2 regions of the Knoellia pratensis genome follow, and region 1 is predicted to be linked to the other one. Evidence: predicted binding sites of a transcription regulator. Region 1 holds the regulator's gene; the other holds the start of a gene.
The links. Region 1 encodes Rex, which represses fermentation and respiration genes when NADH is low (regulators of the CRP and FNR family bind a similar motif). Its sites were predicted from a motif close to CTTGTGAANNNNTTCACAAG; they were not measured.
Positions count from the first base shown of each region.

Region 2: the regulator Rex is predicted to act here: its motif matches at 3,422-3,441, upstream of edd (phosphogluconate dehydratase).

Region 1 covers NZ_JBHTDJ010000003.1:320,692-327,827, forward strand. Annotated here, with positions in the region: gene ACFQRE_RS11330 (helix-turn-helix domain-containing protein) at 48-245, shown strand; gene ACFQRE_RS11335 (30S ribosomal protein bS22) at 450-548, shown strand; gene ACFQRE_RS11340 (NAD-dependent epimerase/dehydratase family protein) at 793-1,809, shown strand; gene ACFQRE_RS11345 (1-acyl-sn-glycerol-3-phosphate acyltransferase) at 1,809-3,194, shown strand; gene ACFQRE_RS11350 (glutaredoxin family protein) at 3,196-3,441, shown strand; gene ACFQRE_RS11355 (redox-sensing transcriptional repressor Rex) at 3,629-4,321, shown strand; gene ACFQRE_RS11360 (glutamyl-tRNA reductase) at 4,318-5,643, shown strand; gene hemC (hydroxymethylbilane synthase) at 5,640-6,605, shown strand; gene ACFQRE_RS11370 (bifunctional uroporphyrinogen-III C-methyltransferase/uroporphyrinogen-III synthase) at 6,609-7,136, shown strand, end outside.
Region 2 covers NZ_JBHTDJ010000001.1:626,357-633,492, forward strand. Annotated here, with positions in the region: gene ACFQRE_RS02840 (hypothetical protein) at 1-530, shown strand, start outside; gene ACFQRE_RS02845 (NUDIX hydrolase) at 572-1,063, shown strand; gene ACFQRE_RS02850 (AAA family ATPase) at 1,148-2,437, shown strand; gene ACFQRE_RS02855 (M23 family metallopeptidase) at 2,709-3,203, shown strand; gene edd (phosphogluconate dehydratase) at 3,504-5,390, shown strand; gene eda (bifunctional 4-hydroxy-2-oxoglutarate aldolase/2-dehydro-3-deoxy-phosphogluconate aldolase) at 5,387-6,076, shown strand; gene ACFQRE_RS02870 (hypothetical protein) at 6,109-6,597, opposite strand; gene ACFQRE_RS02875 (GNAT family N-acetyltransferase) at 6,659-7,136, opposite strand, start outside.

The DNA of each region.
Region 1 (7,136 bases):
CCGACGGGGAAGTCGGCGATGCGAGCATGCAGAAGATCGAGGTGGCGATGTCTCAGGAACGCTTTGCCGAGGTGCGGTTTCTCACCGTTGCCGAGGTGGCCTCGATCATGCGCGTGTCGAAGATGACCGTCTATCGCATGGTGCACGGAGGCGAGCTTCCGGCCGTGCGTGTCGGTCGGTCCTTCAGGGTTCCCGAGGACGAGGTGCAGAAGTACCTCCGGGAGTCCTACATGGGCACCGCGTGAGCGAGCAGCAACCAACGCTGGAGGCCGGGCCGATGAGGCCCGGCCTTCGCCGTTCTCCGGCCGGTTTCGGGGCCCGTTTGGGCGCTCAGCCCGCGCGCCGGTAGTGTTGCCCCTCGACACACGCGCGCCGGTCGGCCGCGCAGGCCGATCAGCAGCTGCTGGTCCACCGTCGTTCGAATTTCTCTCAATCAGCAAGGACTGCTCATGGGTTCAGTGATCAAGAAGCGTCGCAAGCGCATGGCCAAGAAGAAGCACCGCAAGTTGCTTCGCAAGACGCGCCACCAGCGCCGCAACAAGAAGTGACGCGTTCCTGACGCGTGTGATCGGCCCTCGCCCCTGCGGCGGGGGCCGTTCTGCATTCACGACGGGGTATGCCGGCCCACGCGGAGCGTGGGACCCGCGCTCACCTCGCGCTGCCCGTCCAGCCCGTGGTCTGCTGGGTGACAGGCCTCTCCAACCCCTCCGTCACAGTGCGACGGGAAGTAGGGTCAGGCACGAAAGACCGTGGTCGACAAGAGAGGCAGTGCCCGTGGGCCAAGTAGTTCTCGTGACGGGGGTGTCCCGCCATGTCGGTGGTGTCCTCGCTCGGCGGCTCGCGGCCGACCCCGGTGTCGACAAGGTCATCGGTGTCGATGTCATCCCACCACCGCGAGACCTCGGGGGCGCCGAGTTCATCCGGGCCGACATCCGCAACCCGATGATCGGCAAGGTCATCGCCCAGGGTGACGTCGACACCGTGGTGCATGCGAACGTCATCGCGACGCCGACCTTCGCCGGAGGACGCACTCCGCAGAAGGAGATCAACGTCATCGGCACCATGCAGCTGCTCGCTGCGTGCCAGAAGGCGGGTTCGGTCAAGCGCCTCGTCGTGAAGTCCACCGCTGCGGTCTACGGCTCGACCCCGCGCGACCCGGCGATGTTCACCGAGGAGATGAGCGCCCGCCGGCTGCCGTCCTCGGGGTTCGGCAAGGACTCCATCGAGGTCGAGGGTTACGTGCGCGGCTTCGCCCGCCGCCGACCCGACGCCGAGATCCTCACGTTGCGCTTCGCCAACATCATCGGTCCGCGGATCCGTACCTCGATCACCGACTACTTCCACCTGCCAGTCATTCCGGTGCCGTTCGGATATGACGCCCGACTGCAGTTCATCCACGAGGATGACGCGATCGCTGCCCTGGCCCGCGGGGTCACCGGCTCGGCCACCGGTGTCATCAATCTCGCGGGCGACGGCGTCCTCACCGTCATGCAGGCCGCCGCCATCACCCGGCGTCCGATCGTCATGGTCCCGTTGGCAGCTGCCGGCACCATCGGGGGACTCGGCAAGCGGTTCGGCCTCGTCGACTTCAGTCCTGACCAGATGTCCTTCCTCGCCTTCGGCCGGGGCGTGGACACCACGGCGATGCGTGAGGCGTTCGGTTTCAACCCGTCGTTCTCGACGCGGGCTGCGTTCGAGGACTTCGCCCGCACCGTGAGTCCGGTCTATCCCTCGTTCGACGCCGTCACCGGTGCCGTCGGCGGGATCTTCGTTGCGACACAACAGGTTCTGGGTCGAGGGAAGCGCTGATGGCGACGAAGAAGACGACGAGCTCGACGACGACGCCCGCAGCCAAGGCGCCGAAGAAGAAGGTGTCGTCCGTCGCCGCAGGTGCGGCCCGGGCCTCTGGCGAACGCGCGCGCCGCCGCTCCACCCCCCTGCTTTCCACCCAGGCCGCCAGTTCGACGACTGCCCAGCCCTCGAAGGCACGGCCTTCGAAGGCACGGCCTTCGAAGGCACAGACGGTCAAGCCCGAGGCGGCGAAGCCGCCGATCGAGCAACCCGTCGCCGCTCGCACGGCCCACCGTCCGCGGCCCACGGCCAGCACCAAGCCCTCGTCCAAGGCAACCAAGCAGGGCGGCCTACTCCCTCAGAGTCCGCGCGCGAAGCGTGCAGCTGACGAAGCCAGGCGCCGTCACCTGCGGGTCGCGTCCTCGCCCGAGCCCAAGCGCCTCTCACCCGATCCGACAGCGACGCAGACCGACATGGCGTTGCCCGTCCCGGGGATCGACGAACTGTTGAGCGCCTCCATCTCCGCCATGCGCATCGCGGCCCAGGGCGCGGGCCTGTCTCCCGACGAGATCGAGCGTCGGATCGCCGCGACCCTGGCCTTCCTGCGCCGGCGGATCGAGGGCGACTTCTCGGTCGACGAGTTCGGCTACGACGAGCACTTCGCCGAGAACGTCATCTTCCCGATGCTGCGCCCCATCTACAGGAACTGGTTCCGGGTCGAGGTTCGCGGGCTCGAGAACATCCCCGCCGAGGGTGGCGCGCTCATCGTGAGCAACCACTCGGGCACCATCGCCATCGACTCCCTCATGGTCGCGCAGGCCGTGCACGACGAGCATCCGCAGCACCGTGTCATGCGGGCACTGGGTGCCGACCTCGTCTTCCAGACCCCGATCCTCGGGGCGTTCGCGCGCCGCGGTGGGTCGACCCTCGCGACCGGCGACGACGTCGACCGCCTCTTCTCCAAGGGCGAGCTCGTCGGCGTCTTCCCAGAGGGGTTCAAGGGCGTGGGCAAGCCGTTCAAGGAGCGCTACAAGCTGCAGCGCTTCGGTCGCGGTGGATTCGTCTCGGCCGCGCTCAAGGCCGGCGTCCCGATCATCCCGACCTCCGTGGTCGGGGCCGAGGAGATCGCGCCGATCATCGGCAACATGAAGACGGTCGCGCGCCTCCTGGGCCTTCCCTACGCGCCGATCACGCCGACCTTCCCCCTCCTGGGCCCGCTCGGCCTCATCCCGCTGCCCAGCAAGTGGATCATCGAGTTCGGCGCGCCCATCGAGACCGCCAGCCACGGCAGCGCGGCGGCCGACGACCCGATGCTCGTCTTCGACCTCACCGACCAGGTGCGCGAGACGATCCAGCAGACCCTCTACTCCCTGCTCATGCAACGCCGCTCCGTCTTCTTCTGACATGCCGCGCGTCACCCTGATCAGCAAGCCGGGCTGCCACCTCTGCGACGACGCGCGAGCGATCATCGCGAGAGTCACGCAGGACCTGGGGGAGTCGTTTGAGGAGCTCGACATCCTGGAGCGCCCCGACCTCCTGGAGCGCTACGCCGAGGAGATCCCCGTGACCCTCGTCGACGGACGTCAGCTCGACTTCTGGCGCGTCAACGAAGCCCGCCTGCGCGCCGCACTCAGCCAGCCCCTGCGCTAGGCGACCCGAGGCACCCACCAGAGCGGGCGGCATACCCATCAGGGGTGCAAGCGGTTACGCAGAAGGCTTGTACCAGAGTGTGGTGAGGCCCGCGTCTCGGGGTAGGTTCGCGACTTTGTGCATCGCTTCACAAGTGCGTACCCTGACAGGGCATCACCACACCTTCCAGACAGGAGTCGAAGGCCACGTGTCCGCCGACGTCGCAGCTCGCCGGGGTATCCCCGACGCGTCAGTGGCTCGACTCCCGGGATACCTGCAGGCCCTCACTTCGCTCGCGGAGCGCGGGATCAGCTCCGTGAGCTCCGAGGAGCTCGCCGCTGCGGCAGGTGTCAGCTCGGCCAAGCTGCGCAAGGACCTCTCCCACCTCGGCTCCTACGGAGTGCGTGGTGTTGGCTACGAGGTCGACCGACTGGCCTACGAGATCTCGACGGCCCTCGGCCTCACCCAGGACTGGCCCGTGGCCATCGTCGGGATGGGCAACCTCGGTCGGGCGCTCGCGGCCTACAGCGGCTTTGCCACGCGCGGCTTCAACGTCATCGCGGTCCTGGATCGTGACGATGCCCTGGTCGGCGCGAAGGTCGGTGACCGCCGGATCCGTCCGATGGGCGATCTCGGCGCGCTGGTGAGCGACGACCGGCTTGCCATCGGTGTCATCGCCACGCCTGCGGACTCGGCGCAGGACGTTGCTGACCGTCTCGTCGCGGCCGGTGTCCGCTCAATCCTCAACTTCGCACCGTGCGTTCTCGACGTGCCGGATGACGTCATGGTCCGCAAGGTCGACATGTCGACCGAGCTGCAGATCCTCGCGTTCCACGAGCAGCGTCGCACCGGCGAGCTCGATCTCGCGGGGCAGTCGGATGTCACGGAGGTCGCCCTGTGAGCCTTCTCGTCCTCGGCCTCTCGCACCACGGCGCACCCATGGAGCTTCTTGAGTCAGCCGTCCTCGACCAGGCCGCCCGCGGGCGCCTCGAAGCCGCGATCGTCTCCTCCGAGCACGCGGTCGAAGCCGTCGTCGTCTCGACGTGCAACCGCACGGAGGTGTATGCCGAGGGGCTCACCTTCCATGGTGCGCTCACCGATGTGTCCGAGGCGCTCGCTGCCGCGACGGGTATGGCGCTGGCTGACCTCCAGCCGCACCTCTACGTGCACTACGAGGACCGTGGCATCGCCCACGCGTTCTCCGTTGCCGCCGGACTCGACTCGATGGCCGTCGGTGAGGCTCAGATCCTGGGCCAGCTCCGTGACGCGCTGACCCGCGCGCAGCGTCGCGGTCACGTTGGCCCGGCGCTCAATACTCTCCTGCAGCAGGCACTTCGGGTCGGCAAGCGCGTTCACACCGAGACCGCGATCGATGACGTGAGCCGTTCGCTCGTGGGCGCTGGACTCCTCGCGGCCCATGCGCTCGTGGGTCCCATCGAGGGCTCCCGCGTGCTGGTGCTCGGCGCTGGTGGCATGGGCGCGCTCGCGGCGTCCACCGTCAGCCAGGCCGGTGCGGCATCGGTGACGATCGCCAACCGCAGCCTGGCCCGCGCGGAGCGCCTGGCCGAACGAGTCAGCGGCGCCGCCCTCGCGTGGGACGCCCGCTTCGCAGCCCTGACCGACGCCGACATCATCATCTCGAGCACCGGCGCGACCGGCGTCGTGCTCACTGCGGCCGACGTCGCTGCTGCTGCGGTGGCCCGTGGTGGTCGCCCTCAGGTGTTCATCGACCTGGCCCTGCCGCACGACGTCGATGTCGCAGTCGCCGACCTCGACGGTGCCACGCGGATCGGTCTTGCCGAGCTCGGCGAGATGCTCAGCCACGCCGGCGACGTCCCGCAGGTGCGCGAGGCGCGCGACATCGTCACGGGTGAGGTCGCGGCATACCTGACGGAGCGTTCTGCGGAAGCCGTGGCGCCCACCGTTGCTGCTCTGCGCTCACGGGCGCAGGAAGTCGTGGATCGCGAGATGGCGCGGCTCGAGCGGCGCACCCCGGACCTGGACGACGGCGACCGCGCCGAGGTGCAGCGTGCCGTCCACCGCATCGTCGAGAAGCTCCTGCACGCGCCGACCGTGCGCGTCAAGGAGATGGCCCAGAGCGGTCAGGGCGGCAGCTATGCCAAGGCCCTGAGCGAGCTGTTCGACCTCGACCCGCGCGAGGTGTCGGTCGTGTCCACCCCGCCGATCCTGCCCGTGATCGAAGACGAGGGGGTCGGACGATGACTCTTCGCCTGGGCACCCGCCGCTCCGCCCTCGCCACGACGCAGTCCGGATGGGTCGCGGACCAGTTGCGCGCCCTCGGCCACGACGTCGAACTCGTCGAGATCACCACCCATGGCGACCGCGACCGCACGACCCCGCTCGCGACGATGGGTGGCACCGGCGTCTTCGTGTCCGCCCTGCGCGACGCCCTGCGCGCCGGAACCGTCGACCTCGCCGTGCACTCCCTCAAGGACCTGCCCACGACACCCGAGGACGACCTCGTCGTGGCCGCCATTCCTTCGCGCGAGGACCCCCGCGACGCCCTGGTGGCCCGCGACGGACTCACCCTCGGCGAGCTCCCGGCCGGATCGACCGTCGGCACCGGTTCACCGCGACGGCGCGCCCAGCTCGAGGCCCTCGGGCTCGGGCTCGACATCCGCGAGCTGCGCGGCAACGTCGACACCCGCCTCGGGCGCGTCACCAACGGTGACCTCGATGCCGTCGTCCTCGCCCAGGCCGGACTCGCGCGGCTCGGTCGCACGTCGGTCGTCACCGAGGTCATCGACCCCATCCAGATGCTTCCCGCGCCTGGCCAGGGTGCCCTCGCCGTCGAGGCCCGTGCCGACGATGCCGCCACCCGCGATGCCGTTGCCGCCCTCGACGATGCCGACACCCGCGCCTGCGTCGACGCCGAGCGGGCCGTGCTCTCCGAGCTCGAGGCCGGCTGCTCCGCACCCGTTGGGGCTCTCGCCGAGATCGTCCTGGGGGATGACGGTGACGAGCTGTCGCTGCGCGCCGTCGTCTCGAGCCCTGATGGCTCGGGCGACATTCGTCGTTCTGCCACGGGCAGCCCCGCCGACGCAGACGCCGTGGGTCGCAAGCTCGCCCGCCTTCTCCTCGAGGACGGCGCTGCCGACCTCGCCCTCATCAAGACCGGCACCACCACCGCCAGTACCGTCCACACCGAACGCCCCGGAGCGTGACCAGTGAGCACCACCCGCTCGATCCGACCCACCACGACCAACCGCACCCCCGCGAGGGTTGCCTTCGTCGGCGCCGGCCCCGGGGACGCCGGACTGATGACGATGCGCGCACTCGAGTACCTCGCTGAGGCCGACGCCGTCGTCATCGACCAGGTCGCCCGTGAGGATGTCGTTGCCCGTCATGCCCGACCCGAGGTCGAGATCGTCGACGCCGGTCACGGCGAGCACGGTCAGCCGCTGACCCACGCCTCCCGCGCCAAGCTCGTCGTGAGGGCCGCCAAGGCCCACCCGCGTGGGCTCGTCGTGCGCCTCATGGATGGCGACCCGGCGACCTTCAACGGTCTGGCCGAGGAGGCTGCAGCCTGCGTCAAGGCTGGCGTGCCCTTCGAGGTCGTCCCGGGCGTCAGCTCGGTGAGCGCAGTGCCGACCTACGCCGGCATCCCGCTCACGACGAGCAGTTCGCGCGGTATCCACGTCATCAGCGCCGGTGAGAAGCTCAAGGACATCGCTGTCGCGATCGACCCCGCCGTC
Region 2 (7,136 bases), on a different contig from region 1:
CGCAGCTCGTCGAGACCCTGGGCAGTGAGGCTGCGGTCGACGCCCTCGACGACGTGCCGCTGCCCGACGAACCGCTCGATCTCGACGGCATCACCGGCGAGGCCCGCGACCGGGTGCTCGCCATCGCCGTCCACCTCGACCGACTGATCGACGAGGGACCGTTCGACGCGCTCGGCGTGGAGTTCAGGACCGCGTGCCGACGATTCCTCACCGGCGTGGCCCGCCATGATCCCGACGTCGTGACACGAAGGTCGAAGGACGCCAACACGGCGGCCGCCATTGCCTGGCTCCTCGCCCGCGCGAACGACCTCATCGGGGAACCGCCGTCGCGGTTGCGCGCCGGCGAACTCTGGTCCTTCTTCGCCGTGTCGTCGCCACCGTCGACGCGAGCAGAAACCCTCGCCCGCACCTACACGAACGGCAGGACTCGCAGCACCACTGACGCACTTGGGGATCCCGCGCTGCTCGTCGGTCGATATCGACGTCGCCTCCTCGAGCTGCGCGAGGAGTGCTGGCCGGTCGAGACATGAATGTCACGCCTGACCCGCCTGCCAGGCCTCCCACGTCGAGAATGAGGCGTGCCGTCAGGGCGGTCATCCTGGCCGACCATGACCGAGTCCTGTTGTGCCGCTTCAGTTTTCCGCATCCAGCCGTACCGGCGGGCGCCACGGTCGTGTGGGCGGCCCCCGGCGGTGGAATTGAACCCGGTGAACTCCCGCTGGCGGCGCTGCGCCGGGAGCTGCTCGAGGAGACAGGGCTCGTCCTGGACGCCGACCCGCCTCACGTCTGGCACCAGGAGGTCGCCGCTCCCGGCTTGGCGGACAGCTACGACGGGTTGGTCAACGACTACTTCCTTGTCCGCACCGTTGGATTCGATCCCCGCGGAGCACTCTCCGACGACGCCCTCGCCGGCGAGTACATCAGCGGTTGGCGGTGGTGGCGGCAGGAAGACATCGCGAAGTACGCCGGACCCGACCTGTTCTCGCCGCGTGACATCGCCACACCGCTGCTGGCGCTGATCGCGGGAGAGCTCCCGGACCCGCCCCTGATGCTCGGCCTGTGACGGCTGTCAGGGGTTCGGCATACGTTCTCGTTCGGGCTCACTGCTGTCGCCGTCTCGGGATATCGCTCGCTGCGTGATGTCGTCGTGCCGCTGCACGGCCTTGACGTCGTCACCGGCGCGAACGGATCGGGCAAGTCGAGCCTCTATCGCAGCCTCCGGCTGCTCGCGGGCTGCGGCTGCGGCGATGCCATCGGCACCCTGGCGCGCGAGGGTGGCCTGCAGTCAGCACTGTGGGCTGGTCCGGTCAGCCTGAGTGGTGCGCGAAAATCGGGGTATGCCGTCGAGGGGACGGTGCGCAAGGGTCCGATCAGTCTGCGGTTGGGGTTCACGACCGAGGACTTCGGCTATCTCGTCGACCTCGGCCTTCCGCCCCAGGGCTCGGGGTCCGACGGAGGTGGCTCGGCGTTCCTGCGCGATCCCGAGATCAAGCGCGAGATCGTCTGGGCAGGGCCGGTGATGCGGCCCAATACCGTTCTCGTGCGCCGTCGTTGGGGCACGGTCGAGGCGCGTTGGACTGGAGACGGCCCTGACATCGCACGGGACTCGGACTGGTACGCAGGCAGGGACGAGGGGTGGGAGTCCGATCCCGAACCGATCGAGCCGTCTGCGACCAAGCGCCCGGGATGGGCCCGGCTCACCCAGTCCCTCCGACCGTGGGAGTCGATGCTCACCGAGGTCGCCGACCCTGACCGCGCGCCAGAGTTGCTGCAGGTGCGGCGACTCATCCAGGGGTGGCGGTTCTATGACGGCTTCCGGGCCGACGCAGCGGCGCCAGCGCGACAGGCCCACATCGGCACCCGAACCCCGGTCCTCGCGGACGACGGTGCCGATCTCGCCGCAGCGCTCCAGACCATCCGCGAGAACGGGCGGTCAGGCCTCGATGCTGCCGTGGCCGACGCCTTCCAGGGCGCGACGCTCGACGTCCCCGTCGTCGACGGGCGCTTCGACGTCCACCTCCACCAGCCGGGGATGTTGCGACCCCTCTCTGCCGCCGAGCTGTCCGATGGGACCCTGCGCTACCTCTGTCTCGTCGCCGCGTTGCTCACGGTCGACCCGCCGCCCCTCATGGTGCTCAACGAGCCCGAGACCTCACTCCACCCCGACCTGCTGCCACCCCTGGCCCGGCTCATCACCGTTGCGGCTGAACGCAGCCAGATCATGGTGGTGTCGCACTCGGAAACCCTCGCGCAACTGCTCCGCGTGCGCGACGACGACGAAGAGGACGACGACGGAGATGATGGCGACGAGGAGCGCACGATCGGGCTGGGCTCACCGGCTCGTCGCGTGACCCTCGTCAAGGACCTCGGCGAGACCTTCGTCGAGGGTCAGGGACTGCTCACCACCCCGACCTGGAACTGGGGCAGTCGCCGCTAGTCATCTGCCGTCGTGACTCGCCGAGGGCGCTCGGCGTGCTCACCCGCCTGCATCTTGGGCGAGATGGGGCGAGTTCTGTTTGACTCAATGGACTCGCAGCGGTTTCGCAGCGGGGTTTGGGACGTGGTGTGCCATGCAGGTTGGTCGGCGCGCGAAATGACCCAGACAAGCGAGCGGGGGCTGGTGGGCATGAGCGTTGTTTCAGGGTCCTCACACCCCGATCATGAGTAGAACCGGGAGAACTGACATGACAGACCATCACGAATCGTCCATGCCCAGTCGACGGATCATCCTGAGCGGGGGTGCAACGGTCGCCGGACTTGCCATCGGTGGCATCGTCGGAGCGCCAGCAGCTATGGCCGCGTCGTACGTGCGGCCCGTGAAGAACCCCACCGCGCACCCGATCACGGCCCAGTGGAGGCAGCCCGGCGACTGGGCGGCCGGATACCACACCGGCGTCGACATCGGCTGCCCCATCGGCACGCCGGTCTACGCGACCATCGCCGGCGATTGCCGCACCGGCCGGGCGAACTGGGGCTCCGCGTACGGCACCATGATCCTGATCAACGACAACGTGGACGGCTCGGACTGGGGCTACTGCCATCTGTCGAGGAGAGTGGTGAGCGACGGTCAGGCTGTCGCCACCAACCAGCTGATCGGCTACTCCGGCAACACCGGGAACACCACCGGCCCGCACCTGCACCTGGAGCGACGCCCGCGCTACGGCGGTTACGGATCGGACAAGAACCCCAACCTGTGGCCCTGACCCAGAGGTGATGCCCAGCCACGAGGGTCGAGACTGTTCGGCGTGGTGAACCGACCCGTGGCAGGTGAGGACCTCCGGGTGACGTGTGGACTGCGAAAGTCCCACGCCACCCGGAGGTTCTCCCGTTCCACGTCTGGCGACCGAGTGGCAACCGACCGCGACGGGCTACCCGTCCGTATCCCGGGATGGCTCTTGTCGAAGCGGCCGGGATCGTCACACTTGTGATCTGGATCACAAGTGCGCAACGCCAATGTCGCCGTTCGCGCGGTCCCGTCCCTGACCGCCGAACCCAGGAGCCTCATGGCCCCCGCCCTCCACCCTGCCGTCGCCCAGGTCACCGCATCGGTGACCGAACGCAGTCGTGCCAGCCGCACGGCATACCTTCAACGCCTTTCGCGCGCGGCCTCCGAGCTGAGCCTGCGCCCTGCCCGCACCGACCTCGGGTGCTCCAACCTCGCCCACGCCGTCGCCGCATGTGGTGGCGCCGACCGCACCACGATGGCGGCCGACACCGGTGTGAGCCTGGGGATCATCACCTCCTACAACGACATGCTGTCGGCCCACGCGCCCTTCGAGCACTACCCGAACTCCATGAAGCAGACCGCCCGCGAGGTCGGCGCCGTCGCCCGCGTTGCTGGCGGAGTGCCCGCGATGTGCGACGGCATCACCCAAGGGCGAGCGGGCATGGAGCTCAGCCTCTTCAGCCGCGACGTCATCGCCATGTCGGCAGCGATCGCCCTGTCACACGACGTGTTCGACGGCGTCCTCATGCTCGGCGTCTGCGACAAGATCGTGCCCGGGCTCGTTGCCGGTGCGCTCTCGTTCGGTCACCTCCCGACCGCGCTCGTCCCCGCCGGACCGATGGCGAGCGGACGCTCCAACGCCGACAAGGCCGAGACCCGCAAGGCGTATGCCGCGGGCGAGGTCGGTCGCGACGAACTGCTCCAGAGCGAGGTCGCGTCCTACCACTCGGCGGGCACCTGCACGTTCTATGGCACCGCCAACTCCAACCAGATGCTCATGGACGTCATGGGGCTCCACCTGCCCGGGGCCGCGTTCGTCCACCCGGATGACCCGCTGCGTGACGCGCTCACCGCCGCCACCACGGTCCGCATTGCCGAGATCGCCGCGTCGGACACGCCCTACGGCATCGGCCAGATCGTCGACGAGAAGGCGGTGATCAACGGTGTCGTCGCCCTGCTGGCCACCGGTGGTTCGACGAACCACACGATGCACCTCATCTCGATGGCGGCGGCCGCCGGGATCGACCTCACGTGGGAGGACTTCGACGTCCTGTCGTCGGCCGTCCCCTCCATCGCCCGGATCTATCCCAACGGCACCGCCGACGTGAACCACTTCCACGCGGCCGGCGGTACCCCGTTCCTCGTGAGCACCCTGCTCGACAACGGGCTCCTCCACGAAGACGTCCTGACGGTTGCCGGGCCGGGGCTTCGCCGCTACACGCAACGTCCGACGATCATCGACGGACAGCTTGAGTTTCTCGACGCCGCAACCGAATCCAGAGACCCGTCCGTCCTTCGCGAAGCCCACGACCCATTCACGGTCGACGGCGGACTGCGCGTTCTCGGCGGCACCCTGGGGCACGCCGTCATCAAGGTTTCCGCGGTCAAGGACGAGCACCGGGTCATCGAGGCTCCGGCCCGCGTCTTCACCGACCAGGTCGGCTTCCTGCAGGCATTCTCGCGTCGCGAGCTCGACCGCGACGTCATCGTGGTGATCCGCGAGCAGGGCCCCAGCGCCAACGGGATGCCCGAACTGCACGCGCTCACCCCCTCTCTCGGTGTCCTGCAAAAGCGTGGGTATGCCGTGGCTCTCGTGACCGATGGACGGATGAGTGGCGCTTCGGGAGCCATTCCGGCGGCCATCCACGTGACCCCCGAGTCGGTGCACGCCGGGCCGATCTCGAAGATCCACGATGGCGACGTCATCCGGGTCGACTCGCTCACCGGACGGCTCGATGTGCTCGTCGACGAGGACGAGTTCGCCGCCAGGGTTCCGTCGCCGCGCGTCAGCGCAGTGGGGACGGGCACGGGGCGTGAGCTGTTCGCACCCATGCGCGCCGCCGTCGGTCGCGCCGACGAGGGCGCCCACATCTTCGGCAACCTCGGTCACGTCTGGGACCAGAGCGATGCCGCACCGTTCGTCAGCAGCGAGGAGAACCGATGACCACCACCACATCCACCACCACATCCACCACCGCGTCGAGCTCCACCCGGCCCGTGATCGCGAGCGCTGACGACGTGCTCGACCTTGCCCCGGTCATCCCGGTCGTCGTCGTGGACTCGGTCGAGCAGGCGGTGCCGCTGGCCCGCGCCCTGGTGCGCGGCGGCATACCCGTCATCGAGATCACGCTGCGCAGCTCAGCCGGCCTCGGCGCGATCGAGGCCGTCGCTTCCCAGGTCGAGGGCATGGTCGTCGGAGCCGGCACGGTCGTGACCCCGGAGCAGGTGCAGCAGGTCAAGGACGCCGGTGCCCAGTTCATCGTCACGCCGGGATCGCCGCCGCGCCTGCTGGATGCCGCGCTCGCCAGCGGCCTACCGCTCCTCGCTGGGGCCGGGACCCTCACCGAGATGCTGACCCTGGCCGAAGCCGGGCTCACGGCGATGAAGTTCTTCCCGGCGGAGGCCAGCGGTGGACGCCCCTACCTGTCTGCGGTGAGCGGGCCGTGCCCGCAGCTGCGGTTCTGCCCGACTGGCGGCATCACCCCCGAGACGGCGGCCGCCTGGCTGGACCTGCCCAACGTCGGGTGCGTCGGCGGCTCGTGGCTCACGCCGAAAGATGCTGTGGCACAGGGTGACTGGGGCCGGATTGAGACGCTTGCTTCCGAGTCGGCAGCCCTGCGCCACGGCTGACCGAGTCCACCGGCTCCCCCCGCGGTGCAGACTCAGCGTCGCGGGGGGAGGATGGCGCCGCGCGCGACGGCGAGGACCGCGATGACCTCCACCGCTTCCGGATTCACGTGCTCGACGTCTTCGGGAGGGATCCCGGCGGCATGGAAGACCCAGGCGCCCGGGGCGGCCCCGTAGCGCGCGATGATGTCGGTCGTCGTCTCGGTGCCGGATTCGGGGATCGTGGACCAGGTGGCGCAGACCCACCCGATCGCGTCGTGAACGATCAGCTCTGCGGGGAGCGAGGCGAGCACGGTGACGAGGTGGTCCAGGCTCGCGTGGGGGTCGGGTGCCATCGGCTCCCCGGCCCACAGGTTGCGAGTGGCTTCGAACGCCGCGAGGTCTGCCCGAGGAATGTCCAGGGCCGCCAGGAGGTCGTCGATGGGCACGCTCGAGCCGCCGTGCTCGTGCGCGGCGAACCCCTGCGCGTGATCGCGAAGCAGACTGCCGCCCGGCAGCTGCTGGTCCCCGTCACGGTCACACACGAGGAGCGAGTGTGCCAAACGTGCAGGTGAAGCGCACATCCACCCGGATCCCTGGCCCGAGTCAGGGCGTGAGGGTGAGGCGCATGACCCAGCGCCACTTCGCGATCTTGCGGTCTCGCTCGAAGCCGAACTCCTCGAAAAGACTCTCCGGCCCGGTGTGGAAGAAGGCTCCGCGCTGCGGCCCACGCTCCTCGACCTGCTCGGGATAGGCCTCGACCACGCCACCGCCGCCCGCCCGGATCTCGTCCAGCACCGCCGTGACCGCCGCCCGCGCAACACCGTGACCCCGGTGCTTGCTGCCGGTGAAGATGCACCCGATCCGCCAGTCCGGCAGGTCCGTCGCGTCCTTCTCATAGACCTTCTTGTTCTTGATGTTGGGCAGTTCCACCGGGCTCCCGAACTGGCACCAGCCCACGCACTGCTCACCGGCATACACGAGCATCTGATGCACGGTGCCGGCGCGGACGTGAGCCTGCTTGGCGGCGCGGTTGCCGCTGACACTCGGGCTGTCGCCGAAGCCTTCGGGGTGGAAGCCCATG